Regions from separate parts of the Brachybacterium sp. AOP42-C2-15 genome, predicted to be linked through region 3. Evidence: predicted binding sites of a transcription regulator. Region 3 holds the regulator's gene; each other region holds the start of a gene.
What was found. The regulator LexA, encoded in region 3, represses DNA repair genes until DNA is damaged. The targets are predictions, from matches to a motif close to TCGAACANNTGTTCGA.
Positions count from the first base shown of each region.

Region 1: the regulator LexA is predicted to act here: its motif matches at 3,151-3,166, upstream of recA (recombinase RecA).
Region 2: the regulator LexA is predicted to act here: its motif matches at 3,349-3,364, upstream of ACT3SQ_RS09600 (HNH endonuclease signature motif containing protein).
Region 4: the regulator LexA is predicted to act here: its motif matches at 3,520-3,535, upstream of ACT3SQ_RS16130 (DUF222 domain-containing protein).

Region 1 covers NZ_JBQSWK010000025.1:21,574-29,348, reverse strand. Annotated here, with positions in the region: gene ACT3SQ_RS13515 (DNA translocase FtsK 4TM domain-containing protein) at 1-997, shown strand, start outside; gene pgsA (CDP-diacylglycerol--glycerol-3-phosphate 3-phosphatidyltransferase) at 1,157-1,747, shown strand; gene ACT3SQ_RS13505 (CinA family protein) at 1,744-2,370, shown strand; gene ACT3SQ_RS13500 (helix-turn-helix domain-containing protein) at 2,551-2,856, shown strand; gene ACT3SQ_RS13495 (DUF3046 domain-containing protein) at 2,858-3,082, shown strand; gene recA (recombinase RecA) at 3,340-4,458, shown strand; gene ACT3SQ_RS13485 (GNAT family N-acetyltransferase) at 4,677-5,225, opposite strand; partial or broken gene ACT3SQ_RS13480 (RNA polymerase sigma factor) at 5,362-6,717, opposite strand; gene ACT3SQ_RS13475 (universal stress protein) at 6,832-7,257, opposite strand; gene metX (homoserine O-acetyltransferase MetX) at 7,313-7,775, opposite strand, start outside.
Region 2 covers NZ_JBQSWK010000014.1:34,894-42,668, forward strand. Annotated here, with positions in the region: gene ACT3SQ_RS09590 (ATP-dependent DNA helicase RecG) at 255-2,468, shown strand; gene rsmD (16S rRNA (guanine(966)-N(2))-methyltransferase RsmD) at 2,470-3,048, shown strand; gene ACT3SQ_RS09600 (HNH endonuclease signature motif containing protein) at 3,494-5,077, shown strand; gene ACT3SQ_RS09605 (GNAT family N-acetyltransferase) at 5,099-5,680, shown strand; gene ACT3SQ_RS09610 (VOC family protein) at 5,703-6,077, opposite strand; gene ACT3SQ_RS09615 (helix-turn-helix domain-containing protein) at 6,240-7,094, shown strand; gene ACT3SQ_RS09620 (DUF3224 domain-containing protein) at 7,098-7,478, shown strand; gene coaD (pantetheine-phosphate adenylyltransferase) at 7,529-7,775, shown strand, end outside.
Region 3 covers NZ_JBQSWK010000023.1:6,941-14,715, forward strand. Annotated here, with positions in the region: gene hflX (GTPase HflX) at 1-554, shown strand, start outside; gene ACT3SQ_RS12810 (ATP-dependent DNA helicase) at 624-2,645, shown strand; gene lexA (transcriptional repressor LexA) at 2,689-3,384, opposite strand; gene ACT3SQ_RS12820 (peptidoglycan-binding protein LysM) at 3,555-3,950, shown strand; gene nrdR (transcriptional regulator NrdR) at 3,979-4,458, shown strand; gene ACT3SQ_RS12830 (HelD family protein) at 4,673-6,916, opposite strand; gene ACT3SQ_RS12835 (proteasome assembly chaperone family protein) at 7,070-7,775, shown strand, end outside.
Region 4 covers NZ_JBQSWK010000037.1:23,354-31,128, forward strand. Annotated here, with positions in the region: gene ACT3SQ_RS16120 (ATP-binding protein) at 1-731, shown strand, start outside; gene ACT3SQ_RS16125 (response regulator transcription factor) at 746-1,498, shown strand; gene ACT3SQ_RS16130 (DUF222 domain-containing protein) at 1,542-3,512, opposite strand; gene ACT3SQ_RS16135 (TetR/AcrR family transcriptional regulator) at 3,923-4,591, shown strand; gene ACT3SQ_RS16140 (acyl-CoA dehydrogenase family protein) at 4,635-5,777, shown strand; gene ACT3SQ_RS16145 (SDR family NAD(P)-dependent oxidoreductase) at 5,806-6,582, shown strand; gene ACT3SQ_RS16150 (enoyl-CoA hydratase/isomerase family protein) at 6,626-7,420, shown strand; gene ACT3SQ_RS16155 (DUF2277 domain-containing protein) at 7,458-7,763, opposite strand.

The DNA.
Region 1 (7,775 bases), on a different contig from region 3:
CTACGACGACCTCGCCGCCTTCGGGTTCAAGCACCTCGACGACTTCAACAAGGCCGTCCGGGCCGGAGAGGTGAAGCTGCCCGCCGGCAGCGAGCGCCGCCTCGCCCCGTACCCCTACCTGCTGGTCGTGGTCGACGAGCTCGCGGACCTGATGATGGTCGCCCCGCGCGACGTCGAGGCGTCGATCCAGCGCATCACGCAGCTCGCACGAGCTGCCGGGATCCACCTGATCCTGGCCACCCAGCGCCCCTCGGTCGACGTCGTCACCGGCATCATCAAAGCCAATGTGCCCAGCCGTCTCGCCTTCGCGACCTCGTCGCTGCAGGACTCCCGGGTCATCCTCGACTCCGTCGGCGCCGAGAAGCTGATCGGTCAGGGCGACGCCCTGTTCCACCCGATGGGCAAGGCCAAGCCGATGCGTGTTCAGGGCGCCTGGGTCAACGAGTCCGAGATCCACAAGGTCGTCGACCACGTCAAGACCCAGATGAAGCCCAACTATCGCGAGGACGTCCAGGTCGTCGCGGCCAAGAAGCAGATCGACGACGACATCGGCGACGATCTCGACGTCCTGCTGCAGGCAGCGGAGCTCGTGGTCACCACCCAGTTCGGCTCCACCTCGATGCTGCAGCGCAAGCTCCGGGTGGGCTTCGCGAAGGCTGGTCGCCTGATGGATCTGCTCGAGTCCCGCGAGATCGTGGGCCCCTCCGAGGGATCCAAGGCCCGCGACGTGCTGGTCCATCCCGACGAGCTCGGCACCGCCATCGCCCGCATCCGCGGCGAGGACGTCCCGGCGGATGGCGAGGATGAGCCCTATGCCGCCGATCAGGCCGTCGACCTCGAACAGGAGGATCCGGAGCCGGTCGCCGAGGGTCACGGCGGGGATGATCGCTACGCGAACGATCCGCTGGCCGATGACGGCTCCGAGCCCGCGATCGACTATCACGATGACGGGGACGAGGAGCAGAGCGAGGACGTCTGGAGCCTCACCGGCCGCTGAGCCGGCGAGCGACCCCGCAAGCCACTCCGTTCACTCGCCCCGCCGTCCACCCACCCCGCCGTCCGCCCACCTCACCAGCGATCGTTCAGCCTCGACCGCCCACCTCCACCTTCAGCCCGCATCACCGATGCGGACCCCGCCCCACAGCCAGGAGCCCCGATGACCACCCCGCGCACCGAAGAGGTCCCGCTCTGGAACATCGCCAACATCCTCACCATGGTGAGGTGTGCGATGGTCCCGCTGCTGGTGGTGCTCGCGATCCTGTACGCAGACTCGGTGCCCGGCAGATTGCTGGTCGCCGGAGTGTTCGTGCTCGCGATGATCACGGACTTCGCGGACGGCTATCTCGCGCGCAGCCGGAACCTGATCACCGACTTCGGCAAGATCATGGACCCGATCGCAGACAAGGCGATGACCGGGGCAGCGCTGATCATGCTCTCGGTGTGGGAGTACGTGCCGTGGTGGATGACAATCCTGATCCTGGTGCGCGAGTTCGGCATCACGATCATGCGCTTCACGATCCTCAAGTACGGGGCGCTGCCGGCGAACATGGCCGGCAAGGCCAAGACGATGGTCCAGACCATCGCCATCACCTTCTGCCTGATCCCCTTCGAATTGTGGTGGACCCCGGCCCGCTGGATCGGCCTCGCGCTGGTGCTCCTGGCCGTGGTGCTGACCGTCTGGTCCGGAGTCGTCAACCTCAAGGACGGCCTGCGGCTGCGTCGTGAGGCCCTGGCCGGGAACGCATGAGCACGTCGCCGGGCTCGTCGTCGCACGACGCAGCCGTCCAAGGGGGAGACACCGGGAGCGGCGCTGGAACCGCTGGCCGGAACGGGAACGGGACCGGGTCCGGCAGCAAGGGTGAACGACCCGTCGATCCTGCCTCCCTCATCGCCCGCGCCTCCGCACGGGGATGGTGGATCGCGACCGCCGAGTCGCTGACGGCCGGCGGACTGGTGGCCCGCCTGGTGGACGCGCCCGGGGCCAGTGCGGCGATCGCCGGGGGAGCGGCCTGCTATTCCTACGAGGCCAAGACCCGTGTGCTCGGGATCGACCCTGACCTGCTCTCCGCCACCGGTGCGGTGACTGCAGAGGTCGCGACCGCGATGGCGGAAGGAGCGCTCAGCCTGTACGGCGCCGATATCGCCGTGTCCACCACCGGGGTGGCGGGCCCCGGCCCTGACGAGAGGGGGGTCGCCCAGGGCACGGTGTTCCTGGGCCTCGCCCAGCGCGGCGCGAGAACCGTGACCCGTGAACTCCGTCTCAGCGGGGGGAGAGCCCAGATCCGGTCCCGGACCGTCGATGCCGCACTCGTGCTGCTGGACGAGGCGCTCGCGGAGCAGCAGCCGCCCAGCTCAGCCAGTCAGCGCTGATCGCTCCTCCCCATCGTCCCGCCATGCACACCCTCCAGGGAATGATCGGGCGTGGCCCACTACACTCTGGGGAACAGTTTCTCGGGTGCGGGCGTTGTGCCTTCTGTGATGACATCGACGTACCGCATTCCCGAGGTGCACCATCAGTTCACCCACAGTCAGAGGAAAGGAGGCAGGTCCATGATTCTGTTCCGCCAGGAGCTGGGAGACGTGCTGCGCGACGCGCGCCGTACCCAGGGCCGCACGCTTCGGCAGGTATCCTCCGACGCCCGTGTGTCACTGGGCTATCTCAGTGAGATCGAGCGCGGCCAGAAGGAGGCCTCCAGCGAGCTGCTGGTCTCCGTGACCGATGCGCTCGGTCTCCCGTTGTCCTTCGTGCTGCGCGAGGTGTCCGAGAGGATCGCGATCGCTGAGCAGGTGACGATCCCCGATACCGTCCCCGAGGGTCTGGTCGACGGCACGAAGCCGCTGGTCGGCGCTCGCTGAGGTGCGACGCAGCGAGTTCACCGAGCTGGCCGACCATGTCTTCGGGCCGGCACTCGCACGCATATACACCCAGGACCTCGTGCTCGAGGAGATCGGCGGACTGACCGCCGAGCAGGCTCTCGAGCACGGGGTCCCCGTGCGTTCGGTGTGGGCAGCCCTGTGCGATGCCATGGACGTCCCCGACTCCGCGCGGTGGGAGATCCCGCTCGCGCAGCGGCGGCGCTGAGCAGGCCCGAGCTCTCGAGCAGATCCGTTCACGACACACCGCACGACACGCCGCGATCTGGTTCGCGTTCGAACGTCTGTTCGGTAGTCTGTTCCTCGACGGTCCTCCCAGCACCCGCTCCACACACCGACCTCTCCTCCCCAGCGCCCCTCCATCCACAGGGGTCACGGACAGCGGTCGAATGTCGGGGTCGGCGCCTAGTGTGGCCGCACTGGTCACCGCGTCGGTACTCCCGGCCCTCAGGAAGGAACAAGCACATGGCTGCACCGAAGTCATCCAAGCCCCCGGTCACGAAGTCGTCCGCAAAGGACCGCAGCTCCTCGCTCGACAGCGCACTCGCGCAGATCGATCGGCAGTTCGGCAAGGGCTCGATCATGCGCCTGGGCGACGACACCCGCCCGCCGGTCGAGGTCATCCCCACCGGCTCGGTGGCGCTGGACGCAGCATTGGGTATCGGCGGTCTGCCCCGCGGGCGCATCGTGGAGATCTACGGCCCGGAGTCCTCCGGCAAGACCACGCTCGCCCTCCACGCCGTGGCCAACGCGCAGCGCAACGGCGGCATCGCGGCTTTCATCGATGCCGAGCATGCGATGGATCCGGAGTACGCGAAGAAGCTCGGCGTCGACACCGACGCACTGCTGGTCTCCCAGCCGGACACCGGTGAGCAGGCCCTGGAGATCACCGACATGCTGATCCGCTCCGGCGCACTGGACATCGTCGTCATCGACTCGGTCGCCGCACTGGTGCCCAAGGCAGAGATCGAAGGCGAGATGGGCGACTCGCACGTCGGCCTGCAGGCTCGCCTGATGTCGCAGGCGCTGCGCAAGCTCACCGGTGCGCTCTCCGCCTCGGGCACCACCGCGATCTTCATCAACCAGCTGCGCGAGAAGATCGGCGTGTTCTTCGGCAGCCCGGAGACCACCACCGGTGGCAAGGCGCTGAAGTTCTATGCCTCGGTGCGTATGGACATCCGCCGCATCGAGACTCTCAAGACCGGCACCGACGCCGTGGGCAACCGCACCCGGGTCAAGGTCGTGAAGAACAAGATGGCTCCGCCCTTCAAGCAGGCCGAGTTCGACATCCTCTACGGCGAGGGGATCTCCCGCGAAGGCGGCCTGATCGACCTCGGCGTCGAGCACGGCCTGGTCCGCAAGTCCGGTGCCTGGTTCACCTATGAGGGGGATCAGCTGGGGCAGGGCAAGGAGAACTCCCGACAGTTCCTCAAGGACAATCCGGACCTGGCCGCGGAGATCGAGGAGAAGATCCTCCGCACCCTCGGAGTGGGCAAGTACGCCGCCGAGCCCGAGGCGCCGGCGACCGAGGCTCCCCTCGGCGAGGACGAGTTCCTCGACGAGGATGTCCCCGCCACGATCTGATCGATGGCACCTCAGCACGCACGCGGCGGGGGGCCCGCCCCCCCCCGCCCGCCCGCCCCCCCCCGGGTGGCACAAAAACCGCCCCCCCCCCCCCCCCCCCGGGGGGGCGCCCCCCCTTCTCGTCTGCCTGTCCGCCCCACTGCGGGGACGCCCTGCAGGCGCGCACTGCGGGTAGGCGCGCTCAGGTGGGTCGTGCAGCAGCCCAATCGCTCAGCAGGTCAAACGCGCAGCAGCTGTTCGGCGTGGATCGCGTACTCGACCCAGTAGGTGCTGCGGCCCTCTCGGGCCTCCCGGGCCCCAGTGGCGGCGAAGCCGAGACGCTCATAGAGACCCTGAGCCGGAGTGTTGGTGTCGTCGACATCCAGCCGCAGGTCCGGTCGCCCGAGCTCGAGGGAGAGACGAGCGGCACTCGCGAGGAGGACACGGGAGAGTCCAGTGCCGCGAGCAGCAGGACGGACCCAGAGCGAGACGATGTAGGCGCGGTCCGCGGGGATCACATGCTCGGGGGTGTAGCCGGCAGGGAGCAGGGCGATCCCGCCGAGCACCGATCCCCCGCGTCGGGCCTGGAGATGGACTCGCGGTCCGGCGATCTCCCGGCGCCATTGCCGCTCGTCTCGGCGGCGGGCCTCTGCCGGATCCGCCCAGAACGCCTCGGGGTCGGCGGCGAGCATGTCCAGCCGCAGATCCCGATGGCTGGCCCAGTCCTCGCCGGTTACGCGATGGATCCGCACCGTGGTGGCGGCGTCCGTGCCCGTGGTCGTCCTCATTGCCGGTGCTCCGTCTCCCGGGTTCGTGCCGATCGCTGCTACGTGCTGATCACTGCTGTGTGCGAGCGTCCGCCGAGCGGCGGACAGAGGACGGGCCCGGTTCTAGTGGAACCGGGCCCGTCCTCACTGCTGAACGTCAGTCGAGGTAGTCGCGCAGCACCTGCGAGCGCGAGGGGTGACGCAGCTTCGACATGGTCTTGGACTCGATCTGACGGATCCGCTCACGGGTCACGCCATAGACCTTGCCGATCTCATCGAGCGTCTTGGGCTGACCGTCCTCGAGCCCGAAGCGCATCGAGACCACTCCGGCCTCACGCTCGGAGAGGGTGTCCAGCACCGAGTGGAGCTGCTCCTGCAGCAGGGTGAAGCTCACTGCATCGGCCGGGACCACGGCCTCGGAGTCCTCGATCAGGTCGCCGAACTCGCTGTCGCCGTCCTCACCGAGCGGGGTGTGCAGGGAGATCGGCTCGCGACCGTACTTCTGGACCTCCACGACCTTCTCGGGCGTCATGTCCAGTTCCTTGGCGAGCTCCTCCGGGGTGGGCTCCCGGCCGAGGTCCTGCAGCATCTGCCGCTGGACGCGGGCGAGCTTGTTGATGACCTCGACCATGTGCACTGGGATGCGGATGGTGCGGGCCTGGTCCGCCATGGCGCGAGTGATGGCCTGGCGGATCCACCAGGTGGCATAGGTGGAGAACTTGTAGCCCTTGGCATAGTCGAACTTCTCGACCGCGCGGATCAGGCCGAGGTTGCCCTCCTGGATGAGGTCCAGGAACAGCATCCCGCGACCGGTGTAGCGCTTGGCCAGGGAGACCACGAGGCGCAGGTTGGCCTCGAGCAGGTGATCCTTGGCGGCGCGGCCGTCCTGGGAGATGATCGCCAGCTCGCGACCGGCCTTGGTCTTGGTGATCGACTCGTCGCCCTTGAGCTTCTGCTCGGCGTAGAGACCGGCCTCGATGCGCTCGGCCAGCTCGACCTCCTGCGCAGCGTTCAGGAGTGCGACTTTGCCGATCTGCTTGAGGTAGTCCTTGACCGGGTCGGCGGTGGCGCCGGCGGTGACGACCTGCTGGGCGGGGGCGTCATCCTCAGCGGCGTTGAAGACGAAGCCGCCGGACTCCTCGACCTTCGTGTCGGTCGCGGACCTGGCCTTCTTCGCCTCGGTCTCCTCCGACTCCTCCTCGGTGTCGGAGTCGGCCTCGGCGGCCTTGGGTGCGGCGGCCTTCTTGGCGGCCGGCTTCCGGGCGGCGGTCTTGCGTGCAGGGGCCTTCTTGGCGGGGGTCTTCGGTGCGGCGGTGTCAGCGGTCTCGACAGCGTCGGTCTCGACGGCCTCGGAGCTCTCCGCTGCCTTCGTGGCCGCGGCGCTTGTCGAGCGCTTCGCCTTGGAGGCGGTCTCAGCAGTACTGGAGGAGGTCACAGAGTTCCTTCTTCCGGCGGCGGCCCGGCATGGGCGGTCCGCCACACTCGGGCGATCGGTCTTCTCGGCGCGGCTCGCGGTCTCCGCTCCGTGTCACGTCACCGGTATCTACCGGTTTCACGGCGCACGAACGCACGGTGCCGTCAAGCCTGTTGAGTATAACGCCGCTCGCAGTGGTTTATTCCCACCCGCTCAGGCGCCTGTGACGCCACCGACCCCACTCGCGTGGTGGTCGTCCTTGACGGCGAGCACCGGACAGGCCGCGCCGAGCACGACCCGACGCGCCGAGGCGCCCAGGTTCAGCTTCCCGATCGGCGGCTTCCGGCGGAGCCCGATCACGACCAAGCTCGCCGCGACCTCGTCCACGACCGAGAGGATGAACTCCCCGATATCGCTCTCGAGGCTGCTCCGCACGGCGACGTCGGCCTGCTCGGTGCCGAGCGCGCGCAGTTCGTCACGCACCTCGTCCTCGGTGGCGGCAGTAATCCCACGCTCAGCGTCGTGATAGAGATGTGAGGCGATGACCAGCCCCTCCCCCGTGCGCGCTCCATAGCGGAGGGCGGCCTTCAGCGCGGCCCGTCCCTGACCCGACGGGGAGTACCCCACGACGATGCTCATGCGACGTCTCCTCCCTGCGACCGTGCAACGGTGCAGTCACACCGGCTGACCCAGCTTAGTCGCCGATGAGGGTGCCGATCCACTCCTCGAGTCCCGGATGGGCGAGCAGGAATGCATCATGCCCGACAGGCGAGGTGGCCACCTGCCACTGCGCCTGGGGGACGTGCTGGGCGATCTCCTCCACCAGAGCCGGCGGGAAGAGCCGATCAGAATCGATCGCGACCACCAGTGTGCGGGCACGGACACGGCCCAGGGCCTGTGCCACGCCTCCGCGACCTCGGCCGACGTCATGGGTGCTCATCGTCTGCGCGAGCGTGATGTAGGAGTTCGCGTCGAACCTGCGGGCGAGCTTGACCGCATGGTGATCGAGATAGCTGGTCACCTGGTGCCTGCCCCGGCCGTCATAGGGGTCCTCTCGCCCCTGGGCCTGATTGCCGAAGCGGCTCTCGAGCTCTTCCGCCGTGCGATAGGTGGTGTGCGCGATCCGCCGGGCGATGCCCAATCCGGACTTCGGCCCC
Region 2 (7,775 bases), on a different contig from region 3:
GATGTTCTGATCGCGGTGCCCGCTCCACCCCCGCGCCGGAACGGCGGGGTCGGTGACCTGGGTGAGCACGGAGGTGCGACCCCCCGGAGGTCAGGGCAACCACGGAATCATAGCCCAGATGCTCGCGGGTCAGAAGCGGGGGACGCTTCCTCCCCATGTGGACTCCATCACGGCACTGCCGGATGGTGGCACGATAGGGCCTGGCGCGCCGCACTCCACCGGGCGGCGCACATCGAGCACGAGGAGACGTCCGCATGGCCAGGAGGCACGAGTCCGCACGGGGCTCGATGCCGCTCACGGAGCTGCTGATCTCCAAGGAGTCCAAGGCTATGGCGTCCTTCGGGGTGCGGGACCTGGACACGATGATGCGCTTCGCGCCGCGCCGCTATGTCGTGCCCGCTCCGCTGCGCTCCCTCCACGAGGTCAACGAGGGCGAGGCCGTCAGCGCCGTGGTCTCGGTGGTCTCGGTGCGCGATCGCGCGATGCGCAGCCGTCGCGGCTTCATCCTCGAGGTGACCGTCTCCGACGGCATCGACGACATGCCGCTCACCTTCTTCCTCACCAAGCCCCATCAGGTCCAGTGGCACCGCGGCCGACTGCCCGTCGGCGCGCTGATCATCGTGCACGGCACCGTTGGATTCGACGACTACCGCGACTCGCTCCAGATCACCCACCCGGACTACGAGACGATCGAGGACACCGACGAGGGCCGCGCCTGGGCCCAGCGGCCCCGCCCCATCTACCCGCTGCGCCAGAACATCTCCCAGGCCACCATGCGCTCGGCCACTGAGAAGGGTCTCGAGTTCGCCGACTCCCTCACCCGCCCGGTGCCGGACGAGGTGATCGCCCGCCGCGGCCTGCCCCCGCTTGCCGAGGCGTCCCGCCTGGTCCATATCCCGCTGACTGTCGAGGACACCCGCCGCGGTATGGCCCACCTCCGCTACGAGGAGGCCTTCATCCTGCAGGCGATCTTCGCTCAGCGCCGCGCCCAGGACGAACGCACCCCCGCCCCCGTCCTCTCCGCTGAAGGGCCGCTGCAGCCTCTGCTCGATGAGCGCCTGCCGTTCACCCTCACGCAGGGGCAGCGAGAGATCGGCACGATGATCCAGGAGCGCATCGGCAAGGGGCATCCCACCAGCGTGCTGCTGCAGGGGGACGTCGGCTCGGGCAAGACCGTCGTCGCGCTGCGGGCCATGCTGCGCGCCGTGGACTCTGGCCACCAGGCCGCGCTGCTCGCCCCCACCGAGGTGCTCGCCGAGCAGCATCACCGCACCCTGATCACCCTGCTGGGGGACCTCGCCCGCGCCGGTCAGCTCGATGGGCATGCCGCCGCGACCCGCGTGCGCCTGCTCACCGGCTCCCAGCGCACCGCTGGCCGTCGAGAGACGTTGCTCGACGTCACCTCCGGGCAGGCCGGGATCGTCGTGGGCACCCATGCGCTGCTGGCCGAGAAGGTCGAGTTCGCCTCGCTCGGCCTCGTGGTGATCGACGAGCAGCACCGTTTCGGGGTCGACCATCGCCGCCGGCTGCGCGCCAAGGGTGCCGCCGGGAAGAGCCCTCATGTGATCGTGATGACCGCGACCCCGATCCCGCGCACCGCTGCGCTCGCGACCGTCGGCGACCTCGACGTGCTCACCCTCAGCGAGAGCCCGGGGCAGCGCGCCGGCGTCACCAGCTTCGTGGTCCACGAGAAGCTCCCGAAGTGGGAGCGGCGGATGTGGCAGCGCGCCGCGGAGGAGATCGCCGCGGGCCGTCAGGTCTTCGTGGTCTGCGCCCGCATCGATGAGGACGAGGCCGACGCGCCCGCCCCGCTGATCCTCGACGAGAACGGCAAGGAGGGGCCGCCGATGCTCGAGCCCGCCCGCGGCGTCACCCAGACCGCAGAGCGGCTCGCCGAGCGTCCCGAGCTCGCCGGGGCCCGCCTCGGCATCCTCCACGGCCGCCTGTCCGTGGAGGAGAAGCAGGAGGTGATGGGACAGATGCTGCGCGGCGAGATCGACGTGCTGGTCTCCACCACCGTCATCGAGGTGGGGGTCGACGTCCCCAACGCCTCGGTGATGATCATCCTGGACGCCGAACGCTTCGGCGTCTCCCAGCTCCACCAGCTGCGCGGCCGCGTGGGTCGCGGGGAGCACGCCGGAATCGCCTTCTTCGACACCTCCGGCGAGCCCGGGCAGCAGCACTCCACGCACCTGCACGCCATCGCGGAGACGACCGACGGCTTCGAGCTCGCCGAGCTCGACCTGCGTCGCCGAGGCGCCGGCGATCTGGTGGGGGAGGAGCAGTCCGGCCTGCAGCGCACCCTCAAGCACCTCGATGTCATCCGTGACGCCCGCGCCATCGAGCAGGCCCGCGAGGACGCCTTCGCCGTGGTCGCCGCCGACCCCGAGCTCACCACCCACCCCGCTCTCGCCGGTGCCGTCGCGGACCGGCTGCGGGATGCCGACCCCGACGTGGAGAGGAGCTGATATGCCGCGCATCGTCTCCGGCACCCTCGGCGGCCGCACCATCCCCGGCCCTCCTGGCAAGGGAACCCGCCCGACCACCGACAAGGTGCGCGAAGCCCTGTTCAACCGGCTCGAGGGCTGGGACGCCCTGGTCGGCGCCCGCGTGCTCGATCTCTACGCGGGCACCGGCGGACTCGCCTTCGAGGCGCTGTCCCGGGGCGCAGAGCATGCCCTGCTGGTCGAGCTGCACGGCCCGACCGCCAAGCAGCTGCGCCGCACCGCCGCCGACCTCGGCCTCACCGAGCGCACGGACATCCGAGTCGGCAGGGCCGCTGCCGTGGCGGCCCAGCTCGCCGCGCAGCCGGCATCGCAGCCCTCCGGCCACGCCGCCACCCTGGTCTTCCTCGACCCGCCGTATGACGTGACCACCGAGGCGCTCGAGCAGCTTCTGCTCACCCTCCGCCCCGCCCTGGCGGAGGATGCGCTGGTCGTCATCGAGCGCTCCTCACGCACTCGTCCCGTCGACTGGCCCGAGGGCTGGGCGGACGACGGCAGCAAGGAGTACGGGGAGACCGCGCTGCAGTTCGGTGGCCCGGCCTGACGTTCGGTGGCTCGGCGTGATGTTCGGTGGCTCGTCGTGATGCCGCTCTATCCACATTTTCAAGAAGTGCTTGCAGTGCGGCGGCGAATGTGCATTATCGCGCGGTAGCTTTGTGGCCTGCGGATATGGCGTGGACGCAATTCGCGCGGCTGGCGCGGGGGCGGTCGTCATGCCGAGCGCGCGCACTGGTGACCTGCGAGTATCCCCAATTGGTGCACGATTTGTGGATATCGCGACCGTTCCTCCACCGCCGTGGGTTATCCACAAATTCGCGAGGAGCGGATGTTTCTCTGGCGCTTGTCGAGCATGTGTTCTAAAATGAGAGATGTCGGCACCTGGTCGCACGCTCGGTCGAACATTCGATCGAACATCCGGTGTGGGGATCGGTCGTCGGCGCCGCAGATCACGACAGGGCACGAGCAAGGGTGCAGAGGAGGGGATTGCCATGAAGCAGACCAATGCGGAGCCTTCCCGCGCTGCGGAGCCTCCCCGCGCCCCGGTGCGGGCGCGCAAGCTCCTCACCTCGAAAGCCCTCGTGGAGCGCGCCGATGTCCTTCCCAGCTCCCCGGAGGCTGAGACTGTGCTGCGGATCTTCCGCCGCCGACGGCAGGAGCACGCCGCCCTCTATGTCGCCGAGATACGTGACCTCGCTTCCCTCTGGTCCGAGAGCGATGAGGGAGACGAGAAGGCCCTCCACGCGTTGGCGGCCTCTGCAGGTCTGCGCATGAAGCTGTCCCGTGGCGAAGACCGCCTCCGGGATGCGCACGTCGCGGTCACCGACCTGCCCGCATGCTTCGCACGGGTGGAGGAGGGCGCGCTGCCCGTGGACTGGTTCGAGTGGCTGATCCGCAGCGTATTGCGGCTGACGCACGTCCAGCGGCGTCAGGTCGACGAGCGGGTTGCGGTCTGGCAGCTCGAGGCGATCGACGTCGAGCGCTTCTACCGCGAGCTGCGCACGCTCATCGAATGGTTCGGCCGCGCGGCGGTGCAGGAGACTCCGCAGGAGCAGCGCGGCGTGTTCATCCAGCCCTCACCCGACGGTGATGGCACTGCCTGCATCATGATCCGCGGTCCGATCCCAGAGATCACCGCCTTCGGTCAACGGCTCGATGCCTCCGCACGCGCCGTCCAGGACGCCCAACGACACGCTCTCGAGACCGGTGCGCCGATCCCCTTCGACCTCGATGGGGACGCCGCGCGCGAGGGCCGGCACCTGTCCCTCGCGGCGCTGCAGTATGCGGTGGCGGTCCGTTCGATGCTCGAGACCGGGACGGTAGAGGTCCCCGCGCCAGCCTTCCGGATCTCGCTCGTCGTGCCCGTGCTCACGCTGCTCGGCCTCTCGAATGCACCTGCCATGCTCGACGGCACGATCCCGATCCCACCACGCATGGCACGGCAGATGGTCGCCAAGGCGCCTGCCGTCGAACGGGTGCTCACCGACCCGATCTCGGGGGACTACCTGCCCAGCGCGTCCCAGACTTACCGCCCTTCCGCGGCGATGGCCGAGAACCTCCGCCTGATCGACCCCGTCTGCGCGGTGCCCGGCTGCGCCCGCTCTGTGATGACCATCGGCGAGATGGACCACATCGAGGAGTTCGACCTCGAGGAACCTTCCCGAGGCGGCCCCACCACGATCGAGAACCTCCACCGGCTGTGCAGGACCCACCACCGGATGAAGACCGCCGGACTTCTCGATCCCGATCGGAACGAAGTCACCGGCGTCACTCGCTGGAGGATCGGCGGCGCTGCGGTCAGCGACGTCGCCAAGAACACCGACCTCGTCACCAGGGAACTCTCCGAGAAGCTGCACCGTGCATGGGAGCAGTACCGCAGCGATCTCGAGTTCGAAGCCGTGACCCGCCTCGGAATCCTCGACGAGAGTCCCGCCGAGAGCGCGGACCGCGAGGAGGCCTATCGGTGGGGGCTCCATCTCACCGAGTACTACTCCCGGCCCGAGTACGACGAGCTCACCGATCCCGGGCCGCCGCCGCTGGCGTCGCTGCCGGAGCACCGTCCGCCACCCTTCTGAGCGCACCGCTATCCTGTCCCGATGACGCGCTCGCCCACCGCCCTCACTGGCCTTGCCGACCTCGACTGGCCGCTGCACACGCGCCGCCTCATCCTGCGTCCTGGCCTCTCCGAGGACGCCGAGACGGTGTGGCCATGGTTCCGCCTGCCCGAGGTGCAGGAATGGACCACCACGCTGAACACGTCTCTCGAGGACCATCAGGAGTGGTGGGACAAGACTCTCGGCAGCTGCGTGGTGGGCCTGCTCGACGGCAGGATCATCGCCTCCGGCAAGCTCGAGCGGCAGGACGCGTGGTCCCAGGCGGACATGAAGGACCAGGCCGCTGGGCAGCAGGCTGAGATCGGCTGGGTCCTGGACCCGGCGATCCACGGCCGCGGGTTCGGTACCGAGTTCGCCGGGGCCCTGCTCGACCTCGCGATCGACGGCCTCGGTGTGCGTCGCGTCGAAGCGTCGTGCTTCGCGGAGAACCTCGCCTCGCGGCGGGTGATGGAGAAGATCGGACTGCGGCTCGAGGGCACCTTCCACGAGGAGTCCCTCCACCGCAGCGGGCGCTGGCTGGACGGGATGTCCTACGCGCTGCTGGCGAGCGAGCGAAACGGCTGACGGGGACGGGTCTCCCGTCCTGTCATCCCCACGCCGCAGCGTCGGTCAGGCAGAAGGGGTGGCCAGCAGGATCGCGCAGCACCACCCAGGTCTCGCCGGGCTGGGGCTCCACCCGCTCGGCACCGAGCTCCACACAGCGAGCCGCCGCCGCCTCGAGATCCTCGACGGCCAGATCGAAGTGGAACTGTTTGCGCCCGTCATCCGGCCAGGACGGGGCCTGATGATCGGGGATCGCGCCGATGCCCAGCGCGTGGCTGGGACCGGAGAGCATCGCGTACTGCTCGGTGAGAACGGTGATCGGCCAGCCCAGCACAGCCGACCAGAACTGGGCGAGCGGCTCCGGATCGGTGGCATCGAGCGTGATCATGGCAAGGCGGGCGACGGGGATATCTGTCATGCCTGCCAGACTGCCTCCATGCGCAGCGCGGAGGATTGGACGAACGCGACAGGGTCGCGGTCCTTCCGTGGGACGCCCGCCGGTCACCTGCCACCGGGCCAGGCCGCACCGGGCCAGACCGCACCGGGACAGCCGATACCGGGCCAGGGGCCGCCTGGCCACATGCTCGGGCATGTGCTGAATCCTGCGGAGTTCCTCCTTCACGCCCACTACGACCACGCACAGCCGGCTGCGCCTCTGCGCCGCTGGGTGGATCGGTATTGGTCGGTGACCTGGCAGCTCCCACCCGGACAGCAGCATGTGGTGACCACCCTCGATGATCCCGCCATCCATCTGACCCGCGAATGGGGCGGGGTGCGGCGTGCAGGCACCGGTGGCACCCGCGCCGGCGCCTGGATCACGGGCCCGATCACCCGCGGACGCTTCGAGGTGACCCAGTCCGGCACCGGGGGCGTCATCGGGGTGCGCTTCCGTCTCGGCGGCACCACCGCCTTCACCACAGCCCCGCCGGCCTCGGTGCGGGACCGCACGGTCCCCGCCGCAGAGTGGTTCGACACCGACGTCCCACCCGCAGCACATCCCAATACGTCGAGCACGTCGAGCACGTCGAGCACGGCGAGCACGGCGAACGCTGCGACCGGCGCCGCGCCCGCTCTCGACGCCTGGCTGCTCGCGCAACGCCCGCAGGACGCCCCCGGATATGCGGATTTCTGCTTCATCCTCGAGCTGCTCGCCGATCCCGCGGTGACCGGCACTGCAGAGCTCGAGCGACGCTCGGGCCTCGGCATCCGGAACCTGCAGCGGACCTTCCGCCGCTTCGTCGGCGTCGGCCCGAAACGCATGATCCTGCGCTCACGCGTGATGGACGCCGTCTCCGCGATCGACCGCGGAGACCACCGACCGATCGCGGACCTCGCCCAGGACCTCGGCTGGTACGACCAGTCCCACTTCGTCCGGGACTTCCGGAGCATCACCGGGATGACTCCGTCGGCCTACGCCCGCAACGGAGATACTTGAGCCATGACCATCCTCAGCGCCACCTTCACCGTCGACCTGACCCCCGCCGAGATCCTCCCCGGCGCCGCTGACCGCTTCGACCTGGCCAAGACCTGGGTCGGCGACCTCGAAGGCACCTCTCGCGGGGTCATGCTCACCGCTGGGGACCCCGCGAGCGGCAGCGCCTCGTACATCGCCACGGAGCTCTTCGAGGGCACCCTCGACGGCCGCCGGGGCACCCTCACCTTCCAGCAGCTCGGCACCATGGCGGGAGGCGACCCGGACCTCCGATATCTCATCGCCCCCGGCTCCGGCACCGGTGACCTCGCGGGTCTCACCGGCGTGCTCACGATCGGCGCGATCGATGAGGCGGGCGTGCACCAGGTCAACATCGAGCTCGACTGAGCAGCGCCAGCATGATCAGCGCCAGCGACGTTCCGCATTAGAGTGGCGACATGAGCACTGTCGTCCTGCCCGGCTCGTTCGATCCCTTCACCCTGGGACACCTGGACCTCACCCGTCGGACCGCCGCCCTCGGCCATCACGTGATCATCGCCGTCTCCCACAACCCCTCGAAGCAGGGGACGCTCGACCTCGAGGCCCGCAAGAGCGCGATCACGCAGACGCTCGAGGAGTCGGACCTCTCCCGGGACGTCGAGGTCCGCACGCTCCCCATGGGACTGCTGGTCGACTTCTGCCGGG
Region 3 (7,775 bases):
TGGACCCGACGGTGCGGCGAGCGACCACCCCGGACGGTCGCGAGTTCACCTACGCGGACACGGTCGGCTTCGTGCGGCATCTGCCCACGCAGCTGATCGAGGCCTTCCGCTCCACCCTCGAGGAGGTCGGAGGCTCGGACCTGCTGCTGCATGTGGTCGACGCCTCGCATCCGGACCCCGAGGGGCAGATCACCGCGGTGCGTGCTGTGCTCGGTGAGCTGGAGGGCTTCGACGTCCCCGAGATCGTGGTGCTGAACAAGGCCGATGTCGCGGAGCCGGAGACCATCGCGCGGCTGCGCAGCCAGGTCGGCACGAGCATCGTCGTCTCTGCCCGCACCGGGATGGGCATGGAGGAGCTGCGCGAGCTGATCGCTGAGCGCCTGCCCCGTCCTGCCGTGGAGATCGACCTGGTGGTGCCCTATTCCCGCGGAGATCTCATCTCCCGGGTCCACTCCACCGGCGAGGTTCTCGCCGAGGAGCACCTGATGGAGGGCACCAGGCTCCATGCCCGCGTGGAGGAGGCACTCGCCGCCGAGCTCCGGGGTGTGGCCTGAGCCGCAGCAGAGCGGCCTGTCGGGCAGAGCCTGAGACGGCGCGGGACCGGACGCGGATACCCTGACCGGATGACCGCCGCCACCGACCATCCCGCGTCCCCCGCGGCTGGTGAGATCCCCCTGTCCACCTTGATGGACGCCGCCGTGACAGCGATCGGCGGAGCGCCCCGTCCGGGCCAGCAGGCAATGGCGGAGTCCGTGGATCTGGCGATGTCCGGCGGCCGCCATCTGCTGGTGCAGGCAGGCACAGGCACCGGCAAGTCGCTCGCCTATCTGGTGCCGGCCCTGCGTCACGCACTGGTCAGCGGGCGTCCGGTCGTGATCTCCACCGCGACCATCGCGCTGCAGACCCAGATCGTCCGCAAGGACCTCCCGCGCCTGGTCGAGGCGGTGGCCCCGCATCTGTCGCGCACGCCCACCTATGCGCTGCTCAAGGGGCGGGCCAACTATCTGTGCAAGCACAAGATCGCCGGCGGCTATCCGGTCGACGTGGATCCGGGGGCGTTGTTCGCCGAGGCCTCCACCGATCCTGCCCGCACCGGGAGCGAGCGCCTGGGAGACCAGGTGCGGCGCCTGCGCGAGTGGTCGGAGGAGACGGACAGCGGGGACCGAGACTCGCTCCAGGATGCCGTCTCGGACCGCGCCTGGCGCCAGGTCTCCGTGACCGGCAATCAGTGCATCGGCAGCAGCTGCCCGATGGTGGAGGACTGCTTCGCCGAGCGCAGCCGAGAGCTCGCGCGCGAGGTCGACATCGTGGTCACCAACCATGCCCTGCTCGCGATCGATGCTTTCGACAACCACGGGATCATCCCCGACCACGATGTGGTCGTCTTCGACGAGGCGCACGATCTCTCCGCCCGGGTGACCAGCGCCGTCACCGATGTGCTCACCCCCGGCATGCTCCGAGGCACGGTGCGGGACCTGCGTGGCCTCGGGGTGGCCGGGACGGCGCTGGACGACGCCTCCGAAGAACTGCGCGAAGCCCTCGAGCTGTCTCCCGACGGGCGCGTGATCGGTGATCTCCCGGCGCGGCTCGGGGACGCCGTCACCCAGCTCCGGGTCGAGGCCCGCACCGCCCACTCGGACGCGAAGGATGCGGGGGACGAATCCTCCGCCGGCGCGCGCAAGACGGTTCGCGCCAACCTCCAGGAGATCATCGACGTCTGCGAACGGCTCGCCGCTCCCGATGAGGATGACGTGGTCTCGATCTCGCATTCCCAGGCCACCGGGCGCTCGAGCATCCAGGTGGCTCCGCTGAGCGTCGCGGGTGCGATGCGCGGTGCGATCCTCGAGGACCGCACTGCCGTGCTCACCTCCGCCACCCTGGCCCTCGGGGGCCGCTTCGAACCCGCTGCCGGGGAGGTCGGGCTGGCTCGCGCCGCGCGGATGGACCCGGCGGAGCTGCCGCCGCGGGAGGACGCCAACGCCTGGGCGGCACTCGATGTGGGCAGTCCTTTCGAGTATCGCCGGCAGGGGATCCTCTACACCGCTCGTCATCTTCCGCAGCCGGGGCGTGAGGGGCCCTCCGCGGCAATGCTCGACCACCTCACGGAGCTGGTCGAGGCTTCTCAGGGCGGTGCGCTGTGCCTGTTCTCCTCGCGGCGGGGAGCTGAGCTCGCCGCCGAGCATGTGCGAGCTCGGCTCGACCTGACGATCGCGGTGCAGGGAGAGGACTCGATGGCGAACCTGGTGCGCACCTTCCGTGACGAGGAGGATGCGAGCCTGTTCGGAACCCTCACCCTGTGGCAGGGCGTGGACGTGTCCGGACGTTCGCTGCGCCTGGTCACCATCGACCGGATCCCCTTCCCCCGGCCTGATGATCCGCTCACCGCAGCCCGCCAGGAGCGGATCGGACAGCGGGGCGGCAACGGCTTCATGTCGATCTCGGCCCAGCATGCGGCCCTGCTGCTGGCCCAGGGGGCCGGGCGGCTCATCCGCTCCACGGCGGACCGCGGGATGGTCGCGGTGCTGGATCCGCGTCTCTCGACCGCTCGCTACGGCGGCTATCTGCGGGAGTCGATGCCCCCGCTGTGGCCGACCACGGACCCGGAGGTCGCGATCAGCGCGCTGCGACGCCTCTCCGAGAGCTGACGCAGGGCGTCGCTGCAGCCCCGGCGCCGGATCGAGCGGGGGCTCAGATCGCGCGCAGCACCGCCACGATCTTCCCGAGGATCTCGGCATGGTCGCCCAGGATCGGTGCGAAGGCAGGGTTGTGCGGCATCAGCCAGACGTGATCGTCGCGCTGCACGAACGTCTTGACGGTGGCCTCGCCATCGATCATCGCCGCGACGATCTCGCCCTTCTCCGCGGTGTTCTGCGAGCGGACGACCACCCAGTCGCCGTCACAGATGGCGGCGTCGATCATCGAATCCCCGACCACCTGGAGCAGGAAGAGGTCGCCGTCGCCCACCAGACGCTGGGGAAGGGTGAAGACATCCTCGATCTGCTCCTCGGCGGTGATCGGTACACCGGCGGCGATCCTCCCCAGCAGTGGCACCGTCACGGAGTTCGGGCTGAGCTCGGTCACCGGCAGGGGCGCGGGGGCGTCATCCGCCTCTGGCATCACGACCTCCATCGCCCGCGGGCGCTTGGGATCGCGGCGCAGGAAGCCCTTGCGTTCGAGCGACTGCAGCTGATGGGCCACCGACGAGGAGGAGGTCAGCCCCACGGCATCGCCGATCTCGCGCATGGTGGGCGGATAGCCGTGTGAGGCGACCGCAGCGTTGATCGTCTCCAGGATCAGCCTCTGCCGCCGGCTGAGCCCCTCGGTGCGCTCATCGGCGGGAGCCTCGCCGCGGGACCGGATCGGCTTGGGGGTGCTCGGCGTCATCGTGAGGCCTCCTGGCGTCGTCTGTCGGACCCTCGCGGTTCCGTATGTGGTGTGACCCAGCGTAGGGCGGCGTGAGGCAGAAGCCAAACATGTGTTCGATGTTTCCCTTGCGTGTCGCCGGAACGTCGGGCTACAGTCGCACATACATTCGATCGAACAGGAGTTCGGATATGAATACTGGAACCGCCACGGTCCTCTCTCTTCCGGCGCAGCGCGAGCAGCGCGTCGAGGGTGCAGATCGAGCACGCGTTCGACTCGTCCCCACCCGTCGGGGACGCTTCCTCCTCGCTGGCCTCGCCTTCCTGCTGGGACTGCTCGTGGCTGCCGCCGTGCTGCTGACGGTGGATCTTCCTGCGGCGCTGGCAGGGACCGACTCCCAGCAGCCCGTCACCATCACGGTCGAGGCGGGAGACACCCTCTGGGGCTATGCCGAGGAGTTCGCTCCGGAGGCCATGAGCGAGCAGGAGTTCGTCGCTGAGGTGCGTACCCTCAACCACCTGCCCACCGGCCGTGTGACCGCGGGCCAGCAGATCGAGCTGCCCGTCTCAGGGGATGCGATCCGCTGAGCGGATCCGATGCCGGTACCCTGAGTGGATGCACTGTCCGTTCTGTCGCCACTCCGATTCGCGTGTCGTCGACTCGCGCACGTCCGATGACGGTGCGACGATCCGTCGGCGCCGCCAGTGCCCCAACTGCTCGCGGCGCTTCTCCACCTCGGAGACCGCGTCGCTGTCGGTTCTCAAGCGCTCCGGGGTCAGCGAACCGTTCAGCCGGGCGAAGGTGATCTCCGGAGTACGGAAGGCATGCCAGGGGCGTCCGGTCAGCGACGACCAGCTGGCCATGCTCGCCCAGCGGGTCGAGGAGAACATTCGCTCGAGCGGGCTCGCGGAGATCGATGCCCATCAGGTCGGCCTGTCGATCCTGCAGCCCCTCCAGGAACTGGATGTCGTGGCCTATCTGCGCTTCGCGAGCGTGTACCAGGCGTTCGACTCGCTCGAGGATTTCGAGGCCGCCATCGCACGTCTGCGTGCCGAGGGCCTGCATGGGGCGGGTGTCGAGGAGACCTCCGTCTGAGCCGAGCTGAGCGGGATCGCAGGGATGCATCCGCCGCCGGATCGTGCGGGTTTCGTAGATTTTGTGGATCTGGCGCTTGAGCACCTGTTCCTGTGCTTAAGATATCCCTCGTGCGCTCTTGCAGCGCACACCTGATCGGCGGTCGTGGAGGGGAAGCCACGGCCGCCGATCCTCGTCTGCTGGACGGTCAGCGGGTGAGCGGACGGGGTGGTCCTCAGCCGGCCATGCCGGCAGGAAGTGCGCGCGCATGGACCACTCCGAGATGCTGGGTGGATCGGCTCATCGCCACGTAGAGATCCCCGGCCCCGTGGGCGTCGATCAGCTCAGCGGGCTCCACCAGCACGACAGCATCGAACTCGAGCCCTTTGGCGTCCTGCGCCGACATGACGGCGATCTCGTCGTCCACGCCCGCGGATCCCACGCCCACCTTCGGCAGCCCACTGCGGGAGCGGAGCTCGGCGGCGATCGCGGAGATGCGCTCGTCGGCCACGATCACGGCGAGACGTCCCAGTCGCTCCTGGTGCACCGTCACCACCGCGTCAGCGGTCCGGGCGGTGAGCGAGGACTCCTCGGTGCGCTCGATGCGGGGATCACGATCTCCCTCGCGCACCGAGCTCACCTCTGTCACCGGCAGGTTGTGCGCGCGGGCCATCGCCACCGCACGGTCCATGATCCGGCTCGGGGTGCGGTAGTTGACCGTGAGGTGCTCGATCTGCAGGCGATCCTGGATATAGGGCGAGAGCGCGGCCGACCAGGAGTCGGTGCCGCCGGCGGAGGAAGTCTGCGCGACATCCCCGACCACCGTGAATGACTTCGTGGGCGCACGCCTCATGAGCGCGCGCCAGCTCATGGGCGAGTGCTCCTGGGCTTCGTCGACCACGACATGCCCGTACGTCCAGCTGCGCTCCGAGGAGGCGCGTTCGGCGAGGGTCCGCCCGTCTCTGACCTGACTGACCTGGTCTGCGAGGTCCTCGGCCCGGATCATCCCGGAGGTGTCGACGTTCTCGATGACCCTGCGGGCGTAGTCGACGTCGGCCTTGCGGCGCTCGGCATCGTCGCGGGCCCGCGCCTCGGCCGGTGCGGAGTCCTCTCCGAGGAGCTCCGCGACCTCGTCGAGCAGGGGGACGTCCTCGACGGTCCAGGGTGCATCCTTGGGCCGCACCAGGAGCTCGACCCGGTCTGCGAGGCTGTGGGGGGCGACCGCCCGCAGACGCTCGGGGCGGGAGAACAGGATCCGGAGGAATCCCTGCGGGGTGTAGGGGAGCCAGGCCAGGTTCAGCTGACGCTTGACCTCGGGGTTGTTGCGGAGATCTGCGAGCAGGTCCGCCCGATCTTCGGGGATCACAGTGTGGCCCTGGCTGCGGAGCGATTTCTCGTACTTGTCCACGAGCCGGTCCATCGCAGCGCGCACGAAGACGGCGCGCGCGGAGTTGTGCGGCTTGTGAGTGGCGCGAGCTTCCCTGCGCGCGGCGCGGATCACCTCTCGGGTCAGCGTGATGGGGGTGCCGTCGATGCGCAGCTGGACGTCCTCCTGAGGGACCACCTGACGCTGCTTGACCGCTCGCGAGAGCAGCTCGGCCATCGCGCTGTCGCCCTTGAGACGTGCCACCTCGTCGTCATCGTGCAGGAAGGTCTCCACCCCGGGGAACAGCTCGCCGGGGGTGAGCATCACCACCCCGGACTCGCCGAGGCTCGGCAGCACCCGCTCGATGTACCGCAGGAACCCCGGCGTCGGCGCCATGATCAGCACACCCGTGTGCTCCAGGCGGCGACGATGGGTGTAGAGCAGGTAGGCGGCGCGGTGCAGCGCGACCGCGGTCTTGCCGGTGCCGGGGCCGCCCTGGACCACCATCACCCCGCGGTTCTCGGAGCGGATGATCCGGTCCTGCTCGCCCTGGATGGTCGCGACGATGTCCCCCATGCGCCCGGTGCGCTTGCCGGAGACCGCGGCCAGCAGTGCGCCCTCGCCCTGGAGGACCACGTCGTGGTCGGGATCATCCAGGACGGTCTGGTCCAGGACGTCGTCCTCGAGACCGATCACGGTGCGACCACGATTGATCAGATGACGGCGCAGCCGCACCTCAAGCCGCTCGGTGCTGGTCGCGCGGTAGAACGCGGCCGCAGCCGGGGCGCGCCAGTCCACCAGCAGCTGCTCGCGCTCCGCCGTGAACAGACCGATGCGGCCGATGTAGTGACGGGCGGTGTCATCCATGTCCAACCGTCCGAAGACCACGCTGCGGGCGACCGAGCGCAGCAGCGCCAGACGGTCCTCGTACAGCGCCATGAACGAGTCCCGTTCGGAGCGGTTCTGGTGGGTCGAGGCGTGCTGAGATCCCTGGATCTGATCCAGGTTGCTCTCGACCTGGACCATCAGCTCGTCGAGTCGTGTGTAGAGCCGGTCGGCATACGCCTGCTCGCGCGCGATCTCCCGGGCGATCTGTCCCTCAGCGTCGTCCACAGCTCTGCCTCTCCACCTTTGCATCCTCGCGCCGCGCCTTCACCGGGCGGACCCCGGGTCGGCGAAGCACGGTGGTCCATTATGGTGGACGGGCCTGGGTGCGCGTGCCATCAGGTCACCAGCATCCAGACGGCCGCGAGGGAGGAGACCGCGATGCGCGACCCCCGAGATCTCTACCGCTTCGAAGCCACCGAAGTGCTCGAGGCCGTTCCGCGATCGGGCCTCACCCTGGTCCACGCCCTGCCGGGGATGGTTGATGCGGGCAATGCCTGCCGCATCGCGGCGACCTATCTGCGTGACGAGCTGCGCCATCTGCGACTGGTGTCCTTCGACACTGATGAGCTGCTGGACTACCGAGGTGCCCGCCCCCGCGCGACCTTCGACGGCACTTCCTACGTGGATGTCGAGCTGCCTGAGCTGACGCTGTCGCTGATGTATGACGAACGTGATCGTCCCTTCCTCTTCCTCGACGGCCCGGAGCCGGATCTCCAGTGGCGCCGGCTGTCGGAGGCGTTGATCGATCTGGTCGAGTTCTTCGATGTGGAGCGGGTGGTGGGCATGCAGGCGGTGCCGATGGCGGTCCCGCACACCCGACCTATCGGTCTGTTCGCCCATGCGAACGACCCCGCGCTGTTGGGTCGGCCGAACACTCGCCCCACGCCAGCGCCCGGCACCGCTCCGGAGAGCGGGGACGAGGAGCCCGGCGAACTGATCATCCCGGCCGCGTTCAGCGCTCTGCTGGAGCACCGGCTGGGGCGGGCGGGCCATCCGGCGATGGGCTATGCGGCACAGGTGCCGCATTACCTCACGCGCACCGATTTCCCGGCTGGCGCGCTGGCGCTGCTGCGCCGTGTCAGCG
Region 4 (7,775 bases), on a different contig from region 3:
TCACAGCCCTGCTGGGGATCAACATCGGGCACCGCCGGCGGCACATCGCCGCGCTGGTCGAGCGCGCCGAGCAGATGAAGCGTGAGCGTGACCAGCAGGCGAGCATCGCCGCGGCCCTGGAACGGGAGCGCATCGCCCGCGAGATGCACGACGTCATCGCGCACTCCCTGTCGGTGATGATCGCCCTGGCCGACGGCGCTGAGGCCTCCGCCTCGCAGCACCCTGAGGAGTCGCAGCGGGCGATCGGTCGAGTTGCCGAGACCGGGCGTCGCACCCTCGGCGAGGTGCGCCGGCTGCTCGGACCGGTGCGCGGTCTGGAGGGTTCTGGGCAATCCTCGCTGCCGGCAACCCTCGGGGTCGAGGAGCTTCCCGCACTGGTGGAGGAGTTCCGGGCGGCGGGCCTGCCGGTACGGCTGGAGTGCCGCGGGGAGCTGGATCCGGGCGCGGTCATCGGCCTGACGATCTACCGGATCGTGCAGGAATCGCTCACCAATGTACTGCGTCACGCGCGCGAGGTGCGGGGCGTGCTGGTGCGGATCCTGATCGGGGCGGACGAGGTGACGATCCTGGTCGAGGACACCTCGGCGCCGGCTCTTCCCGCCACCGATCCGGGACGCGGCCTGGTCGGCATCCGGGAACGGGCCGCCTTCTACGATGGGCACGTCACAGCCGGCCCTCGCGCCGGCGGCGGGTGGCGGGTGGCGGTGCGTCTGCCCGCCGAGAACCGATGAGCGAGGAGACTGCCATGGCAGACGGAGCCGACCCTGCTGACGCGGCTGCGGCAGCTGACGTGGCTGGCGTGGCTGGCGTGGCTGGCCCGGCCGATGCGGCTGCGAGCATCCGTGTGCTGCTGGTCGATGACCAGGAGCTCATCCGGTACGGGCTGCGCCTGGTGCTCGATGCCCAACCCGATATCGAGGTCGTGGGCGAGGCGTCCGACGGCATGGAAGCCGTGCGCACGGCCCGCCAGCTCCTGCCCGATGTGGTGCTGATGGATGTGCGCATGCCCGGGATGGACGGCATCGAGGCCACGAAGCAGCTCTCGGTCGCGGTGCCGGACGTCCGAGTGCTGGTGCTGACCACCTACGATCGCGACGAGTTCGCCTTCGGGGCATTGCAGGCAGGCGCAGCCGGGTTCCTGTTGAAGAACACCCGGCCCGACGAGCTGGTGGCCGCAGTGCGCACGGTGCAGACCGGCGATGCGGTGATCTCACCGCGGGTGACGGCAAAGCTGATCGAGCTCGCGGTGCCGCATCTTCCCGGGCCGACGAGCCGTGAGGTGGAGGACCAGCTCTCGCTGCTGTCCGAGCGCGAGCGTGAGGTGTTCCTCCTGGTGGGTCGAGGTCTCACCAATTCGGAGATCGCCCAGACGCTGCACCTGAGCGAGTCCACGGTCAAAGCACACTTCGGCCGGATCCTTCTCAAGCTCGATGTGCCCAGCCGCGTCCAGGCTGTCATCCGGGCCTATGAGCTGGGAGTGGTGAGCGTCGGCGAGTAGGCGACACCGGGACGTGGCCGGACGACGTGCAAGCGTCCCGCGCTCACGCCGGAGATGCGGGCCCGGGCGCATCAGGTGGGTCTGCCGCCTGGCCCTTCGGCTGGTCCGAGCCGCCCTCATCGGAGGGTCTGTCCTCAGCCGTCGATGTATGCGGGGCCACCAGCGGCGGTGTCGGAGAGATGCCCTGTGCGCCATGTGGACTGGTCCAGATCCAGGCGGCCGGCGGTGACTGCGAGGGCCAAGAGTTCTCTCGCTGCGATGCCGCCGTCCCCCGCGTTCGCGGTGCTGCCTGCGGCCTCGGGCTCGACTCGGCAGGGCTCGGTTCGACGGGACTCGGCCTGACACGGATGGGCTCGGCAGGGCTCGGTTCGACGGGACTCGGCCTGACACGGATGGGCTCGGCAGGGTTCGGTTCGACACGGCTCGGTGTGACGGGATTCGGCGTGATCGCTGTCGTCGCGACGCGGCCATCCACGTCCCCGATATCGTCACCTTCCACTGACGTGACAGCCGTGAGCACCCACAGCCCGAGCTCCTTGAGCAGGTTGCAGCGCACACACAGGCCTTGGCCGTTCGCAAAGCTGGTGGGCCCGCCGCGGTGATACGGGATGACGTGGTCGCTCTGGCGGATCACAGCGTTGCACCAGGGCGTACGGCAGGTCGTGTCCCGCCATCGAATCATCCTCGCAAGGCCTGCAGGGAATGCTCTCGCCTGGGACTCCATCGCGACCAGCTCGCCTGTGCGGGGGCTGGTGTAGAGACGGCGGAACACCGCGGAGACCTCGTCGTCGGGGTGGAGTTCAGCGGCTGGTTGCACCTGGCCAGGAGGCCTGCCCAACAGAGTGTCGGACACGATGTGGGCAGGGATCGTCCCGTATCCCTCGAGCTGTGCGCATTCGGCATCTCCATCACGGCCCAGCAGAGCGGTATCGGTGATGACGATTCCGATGTCGAGATTCGGGGTCGGGCGAGGCTGGCGGGGTGCCGAGGTCGTCGGTGCCGGAGACTGGGCGTCGCCGTGATCCGGAGACTCTTCGGAAGTTCGCTCCTGGGAGTCGGAGGAACTCCGCTCTTGCAACTCAGTCGGGTGCAGGTGCGGGTGCGGGTGCGGGTGCGGGTGGAGGATGACGTCGACCATCAGATCTGCCTCAAGGGCCGGGGTCGGGGTCCGATCCCCCGCAGCTTTCAAGGACCTGGCCTTGGCGGCGAGCGCACGCATCATGCCAGCGGCGTCGATCCCGCGCAGCACGGCCGTCACGCGCGCCATCCCATCTGCCAGCGGAGTCATCGTCACGTGCCGGGCCCGGGCAGCGCGCTCCGCACGTGCACGGGAAGTTTCGGGCTCGAGCTTCTGGATCAGCTTGTCGATGTCTGAGCGGAGGCGCTTCTTGCCCTTCCCCTCCAAGAGATGGGGGTTCTCCTGGATCATCTCGTCGATCCGTGCACAGGTGTCGGGGCTCGCCCCCGCGAGAGCGGCTGCCACCACGGAGGCTTGCTGCTCGGCGACGGAGCCCTCCCACAGGCTGTCGACCATGCCGGGCATGTGCTGGGTGAGACGCCGCGCCGAGGCGAGCGAGAAGGCCGAGGCGGCCGGCGAGACCCGACGTGCCAGGCCGAGTTCCTGGTTCGCCCCCTTGCCCTGCTTCGACGCAGGGATCCCGCGGCCCTGATCGGCCGCGCGGATCCGCTGCTCCGCGGCGACCTGCCAGGTGGCATCCACCGCGGCGAGAGAGGCGCGCAGATGGTCGAGCCCCGCGAGGACGGCCAGTGCTTCCTCCGGGGAGCCGGGTGCCGTCTCTGGCAGCGGATCGCGAACCGCGCGGGTATCGGTGAAGGCCACGAGCGTCGCGGCGAGCACCTGCGCCAGCAGTACCCGCGCGGGTCCACTCGCATCGATATCTGCGTACTGGGTGGCGACGGAGCTCAGGACGTCCGCTGACGGCGAGGCAGCACCATGGCGGGGCTCGGCCCCACCGGGGCTGTCCCCATCGTCGTTCGGCATCTTCGCGTCCATGCCTCGATCGTACGGAGGTTCGAATCGCAGAACCAGCACCCCTCCATCCCTGTGGATAACTCTGGCGGGCCCCCTAACGCTGTGGATAAGAATGTGGACAACCAGGCGCTGTGGAGGAACGGTGACAACCAACAGCCATGGCCAGGCCCACATCTGCCCACCACTCAGAAATATCGGAATCTGACCACATCCCGCAGCCCACAATTCCTCAACGCCGACTCTGAAAAAGACGCAACAACGTGCACATCCCTCCCGGTGCGCTCCACGAGCAGCAGCAGACCCCCGCACTCGAGTCAGCCATCCCCACCCCTTGACGTGCCGCCCCGACCGCGCCAGACTCGTCAGTGAATCACCATTCATTTCTGATGAATGATGTTCACCCAGCTCGCTCACCCACCGAAGGGGAGGTCATGCTCCGCGCTGACACAGCGATCGCTCCGGAGGAGGCCGCCCGCGCCGCCAGGTCCGATGCGCGCCGACGGCAGATCCTGCACGCGGCCGTCCCGCTGATGGAGCGGAGCGGCTCGCAGGCGGTCTCGATGCAGTCGATCGCCGCCGCGGCCGGCGTCTCCGTCGGCCTGATCTACCGGTACTTCGCGAACAAGCAGGAGCTCGTGCAGGCCGTCACCGAAGGGGTGCTCGACGAGATGGGGCGGCTCCTCTCGGAGGCACTGAAACCCGAAGACGATCCGGTCCGCCAGATCGCCGGCGCCTTCGCCGCCTACTGCACCGTCATCCGGGAGAACCGCCAGGCGGTGATGCTCACCTATCGCGAGTCGAACACCCTGGATGAGGCAGGGCGGGCGGTCGTCAAGGAGCTGGAGATCCGCACTGTCGAACCCCTGCGCAGCGCCGTGGACGCCGCCATCGGGCAGGGGCTGCTCCGCCCCGTCCACGCCGAGCTGTACTCCTATGACCTGCTCACAGTGGCCCACTCCTGGGCGCTGAAGCACTGGTACTTCGCACCGCGGATGACGTTCGAGGAGTTCCTCCGCACCCAGACCGCCCTCCTCCTCTCCACCGCGATCCGCCCCGAACATCGCAGCCACTACCCCGACCTGCTCGGCGACCTCACGTAGCTCACCGCTCCTTTCACTCCAGCCCGAAGCCCCAGGAGGCCTCATGGATTTCGTCATCGACGACGCGATGCAGGGCTATATCGACGCGGCCGCCGAGGTCGCCGCTCAGATCGCCCCCGACTACCCCCAGCGAGAGAAGAACCAGATCATCGAGCCGGAGCTGCGCCTGCTCATGGGGGCACGCGGGCTGATCGCCCCGGAGCTCCCGACGGCGCTCGGCGGCCGCAGCGAGCGCGCGCTCACCACCGGAATGCTCACCGAACAGATCGCGCGGGGCGACCTCACCGTCGCCTACGTCCAGGTCATCGGCTCCCTCGTCGGCCAGATCCTGGCGCGCACCGCACGCAGGGAGGTCGCAGCACGGTGGGTTCCCCGGATCACCAGCGGCGAGGACATCGTGGCGATCGGACTCTCGGAACCGGGCGCCGGATCCGATGCCGGAAACCCCTCCATGACCGCCAGGCCCCAGGCCGACGGCTGGGTGCTCAGCGGCACCAAATCCATGTCCTTCGCGATGCACGCGAGCGCCGCCGTGGTCTTCGCTCGGACCGAGGAGGGACGCCGCGGCCGTGGCATCAGCGCCTTCCTGGTGGAGCTGGACCGCGGCGGGACCGAGCGCCGCGTCGCCCCCGACATGGGGACCAGAGCCGTGGGCCGCGGGCTGGTGGAGTTCACCGACACCTGGATCCCCGAGGAGAACCTGCTGGGAGAGCTGGGCACGGGGTTCACCCAGGTCATGCAGGGGTTCGACTTCTCCCGCGCTCTGATCGGCCTGCAGGTGATCGGCGCCGCCCAGGTCACCCTCGAGGAGACCTGGGAGTACACCAGCGGGCGCATGGCCTTCGACCGTCCGCTGAGCTCCTTCCAGGGGGTGGCGTTCCCGCTGGCCGAGGCGGAGACCCTGCTGGAGGCCGCCCGGCTGCTCTGTCAGAAGACCCTCTGGCTGAAGGACTCCGGACTGCCGCACACGAAAGAGGCCGCGATGTGCAAGTGGTGGGCGCCGAAGACGGCCTACGACGTCATCCACCAGTGCCTGCTCAGCCATGGCCAGTACGGCTACCTGACCGACCGGCCGATCGAGCAGCGCCTCCGCGACGTGCTCGGGCTCCAGATCGGTGACGGCACCGCCCAGATCATGAAGCTCGTCATCGCCCGCCACAGCGTGGACCGCGAGCTCGCCCCATGAACGCACCCCTGACCCGAGGAGAATCGTCATGACACAGCCCCCAGCTCCCGCCACCAACGACCAGGACCTCACCGGGCGGATCTGCATCGTCACCGGCGCCGCGAGCGGCATCGGCAAGGGGATCGCGACCCGGCTCACGGCCGACGGGGCCATCGTGGTCGTCGCCGATCTCGACGAGACCGCAGCCCGGCGCGTCGCCGCAGAGCTCGGCGGCGACACCCTCGCCGTCCCGGTCGACATCTCCGACCGCGTGAGCGTGGATGCGATGACCACCCAGGTCATAGAACGCTTCGGCCGGATCGACGTGCTGGTCAACAACGCCGGCTGGGACAAGGTCGGCCCGTTCCTCGAGCAGGATCCCGCGCTCTGGGATCGCATCATCGGCATCAACCTCTACGGCACCCTGCACTGCTGCCAGTCGGTGGTGCGAGTGATGACGGAGCAGGGCCACGGCACCGTCGTGAACATCGCGTCCGACGCCGCCCGGGTGGGTTCGAGCGGCGAAGCCGTGTACTCGGCCTGCAAGGGCGGGATCGTCGCGTTCACCAAGACGCTCGCCCGCGAGAGCGCTCGCGCCGGCATCACCGCGAACGTGGTGTGCCCCGGCCCGGCGGACACCCCGCTGTTCGCCTCGATCTCCGAGGACAGCCCGACACTGCGTGCATCGCTCGAGCGGGCGATCCCGCTGCGCCGTCTCGCTCAGCCGGAGGATCTCGCGAACGCCGTCGCCTTCCTCGCCTCCCCCGCCTCCGGCTACATCACCGGTCAGACCCTGTCCGTCTCCGGCGGGCTCACCATGGCCTGAGCCCACCCCGCGATCTCACCACCGACGCAGAGAGCAGGCGAGCATGACCGAGCAGCAGCCCCGCACCTTCGAGACGATCCGCGCCGAGGTGACAGGCCCGATCGGGACGATCACGCTCCACCGCCCGGAGCAGCGCAACGCCCTCACCGCGACCATGCAGGCAGAGATCGCCCAGGCGCTGGATGCCTGGGCGGCCGACGACGCCGTGCGCGGGGTGATCATCACCGGCAGCGGCCCGAAGGCCTTCGCCGCCGGGGCGGACATCTCCGAGCTCGCCGCCTGGAAGACCGTCGACGGGCTGGCTGCCACGATGCAGAAGCTCTTCGACCGGATCCAGGACTTCCCGAAGCCCACGATCGCCGCCCTGAACGGTGTCGCGATGGGCGGCGGCCTGGAGCTCGCGATGAGCTGTGACATCCGCATCGCCGCGGAGAACGCGAGCATGGGCCTGCCCGAGGTGGGGCTCGGGGTGCTGCCCGGCGCCGGCGGCACCCAGCGGCTCTCCCGTCTGGTGGGCGTCGGCCGAGCGCTCGAGATGATCCTCACCGGCCGAGCCCTGACCGCCGAGCAGGCGGAGCACTACGGCCTGGTCACCACGGTGGTGCCCGCCGCGGAACTGCTGCCCACGGCCGCGGAGATCATGGCGAGCATCCTCGCCAAGGGCCCGCTCGCGATCCGACTCGCGAAGCTGGTCGTCGGTCCGGGAGCGGACGCGGATCAGCGGACGGGACTGCTGCTGGAGCAGCTCGCGCAGACGCTGCTCTACACGACGCAGGACAAGGCCGAAGGTGCTGCGGCGTTCTTGGAGAAGCGGGCGCCGGGGTTCGAGGGGCAGTGACCCGCGGTGGGAGCCGACGGCCCGGCGGCCGCCCGCCTCAGGATGCGGCGGGCTGCGGGGTGGTCTGCACGGAGCTCTGCGGGAACCGCTTGGCATTCCGGGCCCGGGCCTTCTCCCGCTCCTCCTCGCGGTCCTTCGGCGGGGCGGCGGTCACCAGCTCAGCCAGCAGATGCTCGGTGGCATGCGCGATCTCGGCGACCGCTCGCTCGAATGCCTCGGTGTTCGCCTGAGACGGCTTGGTCATCCCGCTGACCTTGCGCACGTACTGCAGCGCGGCATCGTGCACCTCCTGGGAGGTGGCCTCGGGCGCGAAGTTGTGGAGGGGCCTGATGTTGCGGCACATGGGACAAGGTTG